One region of the Micromonospora sp. NPDC049523 genome, then DNA from elsewhere that is predicted to be linked to it. Evidence: riboswitches for the same ligand, from Rfam matches in the RefSeq annotation. Region 1 holds a riboswitch; the other holds the start of a gene.
What was found. Region 1 has a riboswitch for cyclic di-AMP ahead of AB0J90_RS03995 (hypothetical protein). Riboswitches for the same ligand answer to the same signal wherever they lie in the genome.
Positions count from the first base shown of each region.

Region 2: it holds a riboswitch for cyclic di-AMP, as region 1 does, so the genes downstream of both, AB0J90_RS15610 (C39 family peptidase) here and AB0J90_RS03995 (hypothetical protein) in region 1, are expected to answer to the same signal.

Region 1 is NZ_JBFAPP010000002.1:319,056-324,409, forward strand. Features, by position in the region: gene AB0J90_RS03985 (TetR family transcriptional regulator) at 1-69, shown strand, start outside; gene AB0J90_RS03990 (hypothetical protein) at 245-1,207, shown strand; gene AB0J90_RS03995 (hypothetical protein) at 1,252-2,325, opposite strand; cyclic di-AMP (ydaO/yuaA leader) riboswitch at 2,333-2,463, opposite strand; gene AB0J90_RS04000 (cation diffusion facilitator family transporter) at 2,699-3,586, opposite strand; gene AB0J90_RS04005 (FtsX-like permease family protein) at 3,724-5,354, opposite strand, start outside.
Region 2 is NZ_JBFAPP010000008.1:347,174-352,527, reverse strand. Features, by position in the region: gene AB0J90_RS15615 (YbhB/YbcL family Raf kinase inhibitor-like protein) at 1-457, opposite strand, end outside; cyclic di-AMP (ydaO/yuaA leader) riboswitch at 1,125-1,268, shown strand; gene AB0J90_RS15610 (C39 family peptidase) at 1,607-2,455, shown strand; gene AB0J90_RS15605 (hypothetical protein) at 2,575-2,733, shown strand; gene AB0J90_RS15600 (hypothetical protein) at 2,730-2,957, shown strand; gene AB0J90_RS15595 (serine hydrolase domain-containing protein) at 2,967-4,172, opposite strand; tRNA gene AB0J90_RS15590 (tRNA-Ser) at 4,423-4,511, opposite strand; gene AB0J90_RS15585 (NAD(P)H-quinone oxidoreductase) at 4,696-5,354, shown strand, end outside.

The DNA.
Region 1 (5,354 bases):
TTCGACCCGACCCCCGGACTGCGCCTCCTGCTCGGCGCCATCGCACCCCCGCGCGCCGCCCTCCCCTGATCGGCCGGCAGCCGGCTACGTCTTGTCGGGCAAGTTTCTGTTGCGCCGCCGCCCCCGCCGAGTCTCCTGAACAGGAGGGGCCGGTTGGTCCCCTCCCGGTCGACCCGGTTCCGAGCCGACCCGGTCCGAGCGAGCGGAGGAACCACCATGCCGGTTGCGGGAACCGCCGGTCCGGATGTCTGACCTCCGTACCCCCGGGCGGCACAGCACCGACGCCGCAGAAGTCGACCGCGGACCTGCGCCCGAGCGGGAGTACGCGCCGGCCCCGGCGAAGGAGTACGCGCCCGAGTACGCCCTCGCGCGGCAGCGCGCCGGACATCGCCCCACCCTGCCCGGCCGGTACGACCGCGCCGACCCGGCGAGCCGCCGTACCCGTCCCGGAGCGTCGAGGCAGGATGCCCGCTCCACGCCCACCGGCGACCGCCCGGCTCCGACCACCGCCGACGGCCACCGACCAGCATCATCCACCGATCACCTGACACCGCGTCCCGTCGGTGCCGACGCACCACCCGCCGCCGCCCGCGAGACAGCTTCTCCGGCCGGGCGCGGATCGGGGTCCCCTGCCGGTCGTTCCGAACCGGGGTCTGGTCCGGCGGCGGGTTGGCGGGGTGGCCACCGTCGGCCGGCCGGTCGGGGGGCGCGGATCGGCTCGATCGCCGCCGTCGTCCTCGGCTGGCTGGTCGTGGTGCTCGTCGCCCCGCACCTCAGCGTCGGTCCGGGCTGGCGGTCGTTCGCGCTCTTCTGCCATCTGGCGTGCCTCGTGGTCGGCTTCGGAGCCGTACTCACCGTGGACTGGTTCAGTTTGCGCTGGCTGCTGCGCCGGGAACGGCTGGGCACGGTGCTGGGCATGGCGCACGGGGTGCACGTGCTGATCTGGCTGGGGCTGCTGGGGCTGGTCGCCAGCGGTGCCGCACTGCGCCCCGACACCTCGTCCGGGCTGGTGCAGCTCAAGCTGCTCGCCGTACTCGCGGTGGGGATCAACGGGCTGTTCCTCGGCCGCGTACGCGACCGCCTCGCCCGCGCCGGTGACAACCCTCTGCCCTGGCCCGACCTGCTCCCCGGTGCCCTGGCCGCGACGGTCAGCCAACTCGGCTGGTGGACCGCCACCCTCATCGGGTTCTGGAACGCCAACCACTGACCCGCTGCCCCCTCCCCGCCGCCGAGGAGGGGGCAGCGCAGTGGTCAGTTCACGGAGAGGTGGACGTGGTTGGTGTGGTTGCTGGAGGGGTCGCCGCCGCCGTTGTAGGCCTTCCAGCCGCTGCCGGGTAACCAGATCTGCTTGAACCAGATCACGTAAAGCACGCCGAGGCGGCTGGCGTTCTTGACGAAGTACGCGGCGAGGTTGTCGCCGTACGTCTTGTCGCCGCCGGTGGCGACGCCGCCGAAGCCGCCCTTCTCCGCCGCGAAGTCGCAGGCCCGGCCCTTCGGGTGTTCACCCGAGCCGCCGGTGCGGTGGCAGGAGACGAAGCGGGTGAAGCCGGCCGCCTTGGCCTGGTTCATCGCGTTCAGGGTGCGCGGGGTGATGCAGCCGGTGGTGGTCGGGTCGTTGACGCTGCACGACTCCTTCGGCCACGACCCGTCCGAGTTGCGCGGCGCGGGCTTGGCCGTGGCGGCGGTGGTGGTGCCGGTGACCCCGGGGCTGGAGCCGCCGCTGCCGGCCGCGGCCAGCGCTCGTTCGGCCTGCTGCTTGCGCTTGGCCATGATGTCGAGCTGCTTGCGTTGTTCCCGGATCTCGTTGTCGATCGCCGCCTTGGCCCGGGCCTCCTTGTCGCGTACCTCGATCAGGTTGCGGAGCTGGCGGTCCTCGTTCGCGGCGACCGTGCCCAGCGACGCGGCGCGGTCCAGGAAACCGTCCGGCGAGTTGCTGTTGAGCAGGGCGGTGAGCGGGCCCAGCCGGCCGGTGCGGTACGCCATGCCGGCCAGTTCGCCGACCGTCTGGGTACGGGTGACCAGCTCGGCCTCCAGGGTGCCCAGGTGCGCGGCGAGTTGCTGCTGCCGCTTGGTGGAGTTGTCCAGCGCCGCCTGGGCGTCGAGATAGCCCTTGGCCGCGACGTCGAGTTGCTCCCGGAGGCTGTCGCTGCCGCCCTCGTCGTCGGTGCCGCCGGGGGCGGCGGCGAGTACGGCGGTGCGCGTCGCAGCGGGTGCGGCCAGCGCGGCGGCGGGGGTGAAGGCGCTGGCCAACAAAGTGAGGGTGACCGCGATCGCGGTGCGGACCGCGCGCGGATAGCGGGGTCGTACGGGCGCCAACAATGGCATTCGGTGCACGTCCTTCCGTCAGCCGCCGACCGGGTTAGCTGACGGGTTCGGGACGGAAGATCCCTACCGCTGACGCGGATGCACCCCAATGACGCGATGGTTCCCCGGCTCGCATGTGCGATTAGGCGACGGTCACCGCAGGCGCCGGAGGGCGCCGCCCGGCGGAGACCGGAGCCGAGCCTACCGGCCGGGTCCAGTACGGACAGTGTTGGCTCGTCGGCGTCGGCTAATGAATCGAAATGATATGCCGGATATAAACTGAAAACTTCACCCGGTCGGGGGACAAAATTTAAGGACGAGGAAAGCGAAGAGTGGTCGGGTTGCGGGTGCCGGTAAGGGGCAAGCCGGCTGGAGGTGCGTACCGGATCGGGGTTCACCAGTCGGCGGGGCCGCAGTTCTCGGTGGCGCTGCCGGGCTCGACCTGGAGGGTGGCGTGCGCGATGTCGAAGTCGTCGTGCAGCGCCCCTCGGGCGGCGGCCAGCACCGCGCCGACCTCGGCACCGGCGGAGAGGGTGAGGTGCGCCGAGGCGACCTCCATGCCCGAGGTGAGTGTCCAGACGTGCAGGTCGTGCACGTTGGCGACACCCGGTACGGCACAGAGCCGGGCCGCCACCGTGGGCACGTCGAGGTGCTCCGGCGCGGCCTGCACCAGGATCCGGATCGCGGCTCGGGCCAGTCGCCACGTCCGGGGCAGGATGAACACGCCGATCGCGACCGCGACCACCGGGTCGGCCCACCACCAGCCGGTGTTCGCGATCACCAGCGCCGCGACGATGACCCCGGCCGAGCCGAGCATGTCGCCGAGCGCTTCCAGGTAGGCGCCGCGCAGGTTGATGCTCTCCCGTGCCCCGGGGCGCAGCAGCGCGAAGGCGACCAGGTTGGCCAGCAGGCCGAGGATGGCGACCACCAGCATCGGCCCGGCCAGCACGGTCGGTGGGTGGTCCTGGCCGAACCGGCGGGCCGCCTCGACCAGCACGTAGATCGCGACGCCGAAGAGCAGCACCGCGTTGGCCAGCGCCGCGAGCACCTCCAGCCGGTAGAGGCCGAAGGTCCGCTGCGGGTCGTCGGTGGCACGCCGGGTCGCGGTCATCGCGGCCAGCGCCATCCCGATCCCGAGTACGTCGGTGAACATGTGCCCGGCGTCGGAGAGCAGGGCCAGTGAGTCGGTGGCCAGGGCGGCGACCGCCTCGACGACCATGAACACGACGAGCAGCCCGAAGGCGAACCAGAGCCGTCCCCGGTGCCGCTCGGCGGCGCGCATCGCCTGCGCGCCGTGGTCATGACCCGCGCCCACGCACACACCCTCCGTCGCCGGTCCCACTATGGCCCAACATATGCTGATATCGCAATGTGTGCCAGCGGGTTGGACCGGAACCGGCACCGGGGGAGCAGGGCGGCTCAGCCCTCGTTCGCCATCGCCGCCACTATCGGTGCCCGGCTCGCCCGGCGGGCCGGCAGCAGCCCGGCCAGCACCGCCGCGCCGCAGGCCAGGCCCGTGCAGAGGGCGAGCTGCCCCACCGGTACGACCGGCAGCCCGTGCCCGTAGCTGCTGATCAGTCCGAGTGCCGCGGTCCAGCCGACGCCAACCCCCAGGGCGATCCCGGCCAGCGCGCCGACCAGCGCGATCAGCGCCGCCTCGGCCAGCAGCAGGCGACCGAGCTGCCGCCGCGACAGCCCCAGCGCCCGGAGCGTGGCCGATTCACGGGTACGTTCGAACACCGACAGCGAGAGCGTGTTGCTGATCCCGAACAGCGCGATCAGCACCGACATGCCGAGCAGCGCGGCGAAGATGCCGAGCAACTCGTCCAGCGAGGCCGACAACGCGTCCGCCTGGTCGGCCGCACTGCTCAGCCGCACCACCGGGTACGCCCGCAGCAGCCCGTCCAGCGCCTGCCGGCCGGCTGCCGTACCGACGCCGGGGGCCAGGTCGATCAGCAACTGGTTCGGCGCGCCGGCCCCGTACGCGGCGGTGAACTGGCCCCACTCGACCAGCGCCGCCCCACTCGTCGGCGCATCGTCGTAGAGCGCGACCACGAGCAACGAGCCCGACCCGTCCGCGCCGCCGGTCGGGCTCCCGACGGCGGTGGCGTTCGCGGTAGCCGTGGCGCTCGCAGTGGCGCTCGCAGTGGCGTTCGCGGTGGCCGTGGCGCTCGCGGTGGCGCTGGTTCCCGCGGTGTCGGTGTCGCTCGCGGTGGCGGGGAGGCCGAGCGGGAAGCGGTCGCCCAGGCCGAGGTTGCGGGCCTGCGCCACCCGGCGGTCCAGGGCGACCGTGCCCGGCCGCAGGTCGGCCAGGTCACCCTCGGTCACCTCCGGCCGGATCGGCCCGCGCAACTGCTCCGGCGGCACCGACCAGACCCGGACCTGCGGGTCCGCCGGTGCCGGCGCCAACCGGACCTCGGCCACCGTCGCGAACGCCGGGTCGGCCCGGAGTACGCCGGCCAGATCCGCCGGCAGCGCACCGCGGGTCACCCCGGGTGTGCCGTCGACCCGGGCCCGGTCGAGCACGAAGTCCACCGGGAAGTTCTCGGTCAGCTCCCGCCCGGTCTGGTCCCGGGCGGTCTCCAGCAGCACCGCGAACATCGACATCAGCGCCACCCCCACGGTCAGCGCCATGGTCGTCGCGGCGGCCCGGCGGGGGTTGCGCCGCGCGTTCACCACCGCCAGCCGGGCCACCGGTCCGAACAGCCGCGCCGGCAGCCACCCCAGTACGCCCACCGCGCGCGGCACCAGCAACGGAGCCGCCACCACCGCCCCGAGGAAGACGATCATCCCGCCGCCGAGCACCAGCGGCAGCCCCGGGAAGGCCATCGGCACCCCGATCATGATCGCCAGCAGGCCCGCCCCGGCCAGCCCGGCGGCGACCAGCAGCCGGACCCGTGCGCGTCGACCGGTCGAACCGCGCAACTCGGCGGTGGCGCTGCCGTGCAGCGCGGCCAGCGGCGGCACCCGCCCCGCGCCCAGTGCCGGTACGAGCGCAGCCAGCACCGCCACCAGCGTGCCGAAGCCGATCGCCACCGCCACCGTCGGCC
Region 2 (5,354 bases), on a different contig from region 1:
TGGCGTCCGGTGTGAGGTCGAGCTGTTCCACATCGACCGCGTGTACGGCGAAGAGGTACCGGTGGACGTGGTCGCCGGCCGGCGGCGCCGCACCGCCGTACTCCTGGGTGCCGTAGTCGTTGCGGACCGCGAACGCACCACCCTCGACGGACCCGGCCTTGCCCGCGCCACGCGGCAACTGGGTGACCGACACCGGGATGTTGACCAGCAGCCAGTGCCAGAATCCGCTGGGGGTGGGGGCGTCCGGGTCGTAGCAGGTGACCACGAAGCTGCGCGTCCCGTCCGGGAAACCGGACCAGGCGAGGTGCGGCGACAGGTCGCCGCCGCCCAGGCTGGAGTGGACGAACTCGACGCCCAGCGGCTCGCCGTCGCGTACGTCGTCGCTGGTCAGGGTGAACGCCGGCACCGGCGGCAACAGGTCGTACGGATCCGGCGCGATCGGTCGCTCAAGGTTCATCAGGATGTCCTTCCAAAGAGGGAGACTCAGTGTCTTTGTACCCTGTCTGACCCGCCTTAGTGCCGCCGGTAGGCGGAACAGTGGGTGACGGATGTCCCGGTGTTCCCGACAACATCGGCGTTTTCCATTCCCAAAATACTCTGTCCACCGCTCGTACGGATGGCCATCCGCCTATTCCTGTTCGGTGACCAGTAGCCACTCACAACCTCTGCCTCGCATTCCGGGCGCGATTCGCTCGCGCTCTGCGGCGGTCCGATCAATCATCATGGCCTGCACGCCTTCCGTCCGTACGAACTCGGACGTCGCACGATGCGCCCGGGTCCGGTCGACCGGGGTGGTGGGACGCCGGGCCCGATGCCGGCGACAAGGGGCCCAGCCCGCCTCGGCCCAATGGACATTTCTCTGATCCGGACATTGCGCGGAGAGCGGCACCGCGCCGACAAATCCGGCGCCGTCATCATCTCCGACATGAGCGGGCACATCCGCCACACTCAAACTGGTCACTACGGCGACAACCACTCTGTGTGATCATGCAGCACGGGCCGGATGGCGCGGAAGAAGCGGCACGGGTCACGGTTTAAGCAGGCCAAGAGGGGTTGGCAGGAGCAGAAGCGGCCCAGTAACGTCAGCCCGTCTGGTCCGGCCCTTAGTCACCGCGGGTGACACCGGAACAGGCCCGCTGAGTCGTAACTGTTACGAGCCGGGGACCCACAGTAGTTCTGGGGTGAATCCGCGAACCGTTGGTTCGTGGTAGGGCGTGCTTCCCGCCCGAATCCGTCAGCTAACCCGGTAGGCGGTATCGGAAGGAGAACATGCTCGTGCAGCGCCGTACCTGCCGTGGCCCATCCCTCGATCCCCCCGGCCCGTCTCGCCACCTGCCCCGGCTCGCCCGCATCGCGGTGCAGCCCGCGAAGGTAGCGCACTAGGCCACTCCCGGCAATTTGCGTGACGACGTTCATCCGGTAGCGCATTTCACCGCATCGCGGTGACGGTTCCGCGCGCCCCGATCCGGACCCGACGGCTGGCGGTGAATCCGCCCCGCCGATGACGCGTACCCCAGGTCACGCAAACCGGCCCCCGGCAGCGACATATCGCCATCCCGATTCATGTGCCCCCGATCGCAGATCGGCACATCTGCGGAGGATTTTTATGAAGCATCGTCAGCAACTCCGACGCGTCGTGACCGCCAGCCCGTACCGGGCCGGCGTCGTCTCCGCCGCCGTTCTCGCCGTGGGTCTCACCACCGGCATCCTGCTCACCCAGGGCAACGGGTCGGCGACGCCGGCCAACGCCTCGACCGTCGCGGTCGCGGAGAAGATGGGCGGCCAGGCCGGCGCCGAGATCGCCCCCAGCCTGGTCACCCCCAGCCCGGCCACCCCGACCCCGAGTGCCTCGACCTCGGCACCCGCACCGGCGGCCCCGTCGTCGGCCCCGCCCACCGCCGCCAAGGCCGTGGCGACACCGACCAAGGCGGTCAAGAAGGCTCCCCCCGCGTCGAAGGTGCTCGACTACGACTACGAGGCGCAGATCAACGGCTGGTACTGCGGGCCGGCGGCCGCCAGGATCGCCCTGACCGCCCGCGACCGCCAGCCGAGCCAGGACGACGTCGCCGCGGCCCTGGGCACCACGTTCAACGGAACCAACTCCGCCGACGACGTCACCCGCGGGCTGAACAACCTGGCCAAGACCAACTTCTACTCGAGCACGTTCATCCAGGGGTCCCCGTCCCCGGCCCAGATGGACCAACTCCAGGCGGACGTCGTACACGCGGTCAGCAGCGGGTACGCGGTCGTCGCGAACATCGCCGGCTCGGCGACCGACACCGACGGCGGCTGGCACTCGTACGACGGAGGTCACTACCTCACCGTGGTCGGTTACCGCGACAGCGGACGGACCGTGCAGATCGCGGACCCGGCGTTCGTCAACGGGGTCAGCTCCTACTGGATGACCACCATCGACCTGGCCAACTGGATGGCCACCCGGGGCTACTCAGCCTGACCCGCCCTCCCCCCGGTCCCGGGTGCCGACCCAACCGGTCGGCGCCCGGGACTGTCCGTACCAGTGGGACGGTGGCCGCGTTGCCACAACCAACCACGTACGCGTGCGTTGTCCCTGTCGTGACCATGGACCTCGCCTATCGGGCGGACACCGGCGACCGCGAGGTCCGGGTGGCCGACCGTGCCCCCGGTCGCTACTCCGAGCCGGCCGCCGCGCGCCGGTCCCCAGAACGAAAGGCACAGGTGGTGGCCATGGCCGGTCAGGTGTTCGCCCCGTGAGCCGCGTCGACGAACCGTTGACCCGCGCCGGGATCTGGGAGGCGGCGGCGATGACCATCGCCCAGCACGAGGACCGGGGTACGTCCTACGCCCCGGGCACCTGCGCCTGCTGCACCCCGGACGGCTGCGCCCAGTTGAGCTGGGCGATGGAGGTACGTGCCGGCCGCGACCCGGAGTATCCGATCGGCAACCCGGCGCCGCCAACCCTGAAGTCGATCAGCTAGGACCCGGGTTCAACGCGCGGACCCTGCTGCCTCGATGGCGAGCTTGGCGAACTCGTCCAGCCCGCCGTTCCACATGAAGTCGCTGGTCTGGGTCAGGGCCACGGCCACCAGGTCGTGCTGGGGGTCGTTGAACCAGGTGGTGCCGTACCCGCCGTCCCAGCCGTAGCGGCCCGGTACGGGCGAGATCTCGTCCGGCTCGACCGCTACGGACATGCCCAGCCCCCACCCCCGGCCGCCGAGCAGCATCCCACCGGTGGAGATCTGCTCCGGGGTCAGGTGGTTGGTGGTCATAAGGTCGACCGACGCCTCCGACAGCAACCGCTCGCCCCGGTGCACCCCCTTCGCCAGCAGCAGCCGGGCGAAGGCCAGGAAGTCGTCGGCGGTGGACAGCAGCCCGCTGGAGCCGGAGGGGAAGGCCGGGGGGCTGGACCACTCGCTCGGGGTGGAAACCGTACGCAGTTCCATCTTCCCGCTCTGGAAGTCCGTCATGTAGTGGCTGGGCAGCCGCCTGGTGTAGTCGGCGGGCAGCCAGAAACCGGTCTCGGTCATGCCCAGTGGCTCGAAGATCCGGGCCCGGAAGAAGTCGCCGAGCGGCTGGCCGGCGGCCCGCGCGACCAGGACACCCAGCACCAGCGTGCCGACGTTGTACTGCCAGCGCTCGCCGGGCTGGTACATCAGCGGCAGCGAGCCGAAGCGCTTGATCCACTCGTCCGGCTCGTGTGGCGTACGCGGATCCGGCGCGCCGAGTACGAGTTGCAGCTCGTGGACCGCCTTGTTGATCGGGAACGGCGGGTCGAAGCTCGGTTCGGTGATCGTGCCGAATCCGAGGCGGAAGGTCAGCAGGTCCTCCACCAGGATCGGCCGGTGGGCCGGTACGGTTTCGTCGAGCGGCCCGTCGACCTGCTTGAGCACCCGGCGGTCGGCCAACTCCGGCAACAGCCGGTCGACCGGCTCGTCCAGGCTCAGCCGGCCGTCCTCGACCAGCATCATCGTCGCCGTCGCGATGACCGGCTTGGTCATCGACGCGATCCGGAACAGGGTGTCCCGCCGCATCGGCACGTCGCCGCCGAAGGCGGTGCACCCGATGGCGTCGACCTGCACGTCGTCGCCCTTGGCCACCAGGGTGACCAGGCCCGGCAGCTCGCCTTTGTCGACCCGCCCGGCCATGGCGTCGTGCAGCCGGGCCAGCCCGGCCCGATCGAGTTCGCCTGTCATCTCACAACCTCCGATGCGTACGGGTCCACCAACTGGTCGAAGCAGCGTTCGGCGGATCGACATCTCTCGGGTCCCATCTTGGCCCGCGACACCGACAGTCGAGGTCCCGACACACATCGCATCGAGCGCCCCAGCGGCGAGTTCATGGCCTCGGCGGCAGGTGGGGTGATCCGGTGGAGCGGGCTGGAGCCTGAATTTGCGAGTCGCGCTGTTGCGCGCGCTCAGAGCGGGCGTTCCCGCTGTTCAGAGGCGGAGGGTGTGGGATTCGAACCCACGAAGAACATCGCTGCCCTTACCGGTTTTCAAGACCAGCGCCATCGGCCACTAGGCGAACCCTCCTTGGCCCCGGAAGCCGTACCCGGCCGGTCCGTTGCCGTCGCCTAGTCTGCCATGAACCGGACCTCCCCGGATGCCATGGTCCACAAGGATGCGTCACCGTCGATCGAGGCGGACGAGCGCCGGACAGGACCGGTCATCGTGCGACAGGACTGGACAGGACGGCAGGTTTCGCCAGACTGGACACATGAAGGCGATCACTGTTCCGGAGCCGGGCGGACCCGAGGCGCTGGTCTGGGCCGACGTGCCCGATCCCGAACTCGGTCCGGGCGAGGTGATGATCGACGTACGGGCGACCGCCGTCAACCGCGCCGACGTACTGCAACGGCAGGGGAAGTACGCGCCGCCGAAGGGCGCTTCGCCGTACCCGGGGTTGGAATGCTCCGGCGTGATCAGCGCGATCGCCTCCGACGTGACCGGGTGGCAGCTGGGCCAGGAGGTCTGTGCCCTGCTCACCGGCGGCGGCTACGCGCAACGGGTGGTGGTGCCCGCCGGGCAGGTGCTGCCGGTGCCGGCGAACGTCGACCTGGTCGACGCCGCCGGCCTACCCGAGGTGGCCTGCACGGTCTGGTCGAACGTGGTGCAGGTGGCCCGGCTCGGCGCGGGCGAGACGTTGCTCGTGCACGGCGGCGGCAGCGGCATCGGCACCTTCGCCATCCAGTTCGGCACCGCGCTGGGCGCCAACGTGATCGTCACCGCCCGGACCAGCAAACACGAACAGTTGCGCAGATTGGGCGCGAGCCACGTCATCGACTACACCAGTCAGGACTTCCCCGAGGAGACGCGGGCCGCCACCGACGGGCGCGGCGCCGACGTGGTCCTGGACATCATGGGCGGGTCCTACCT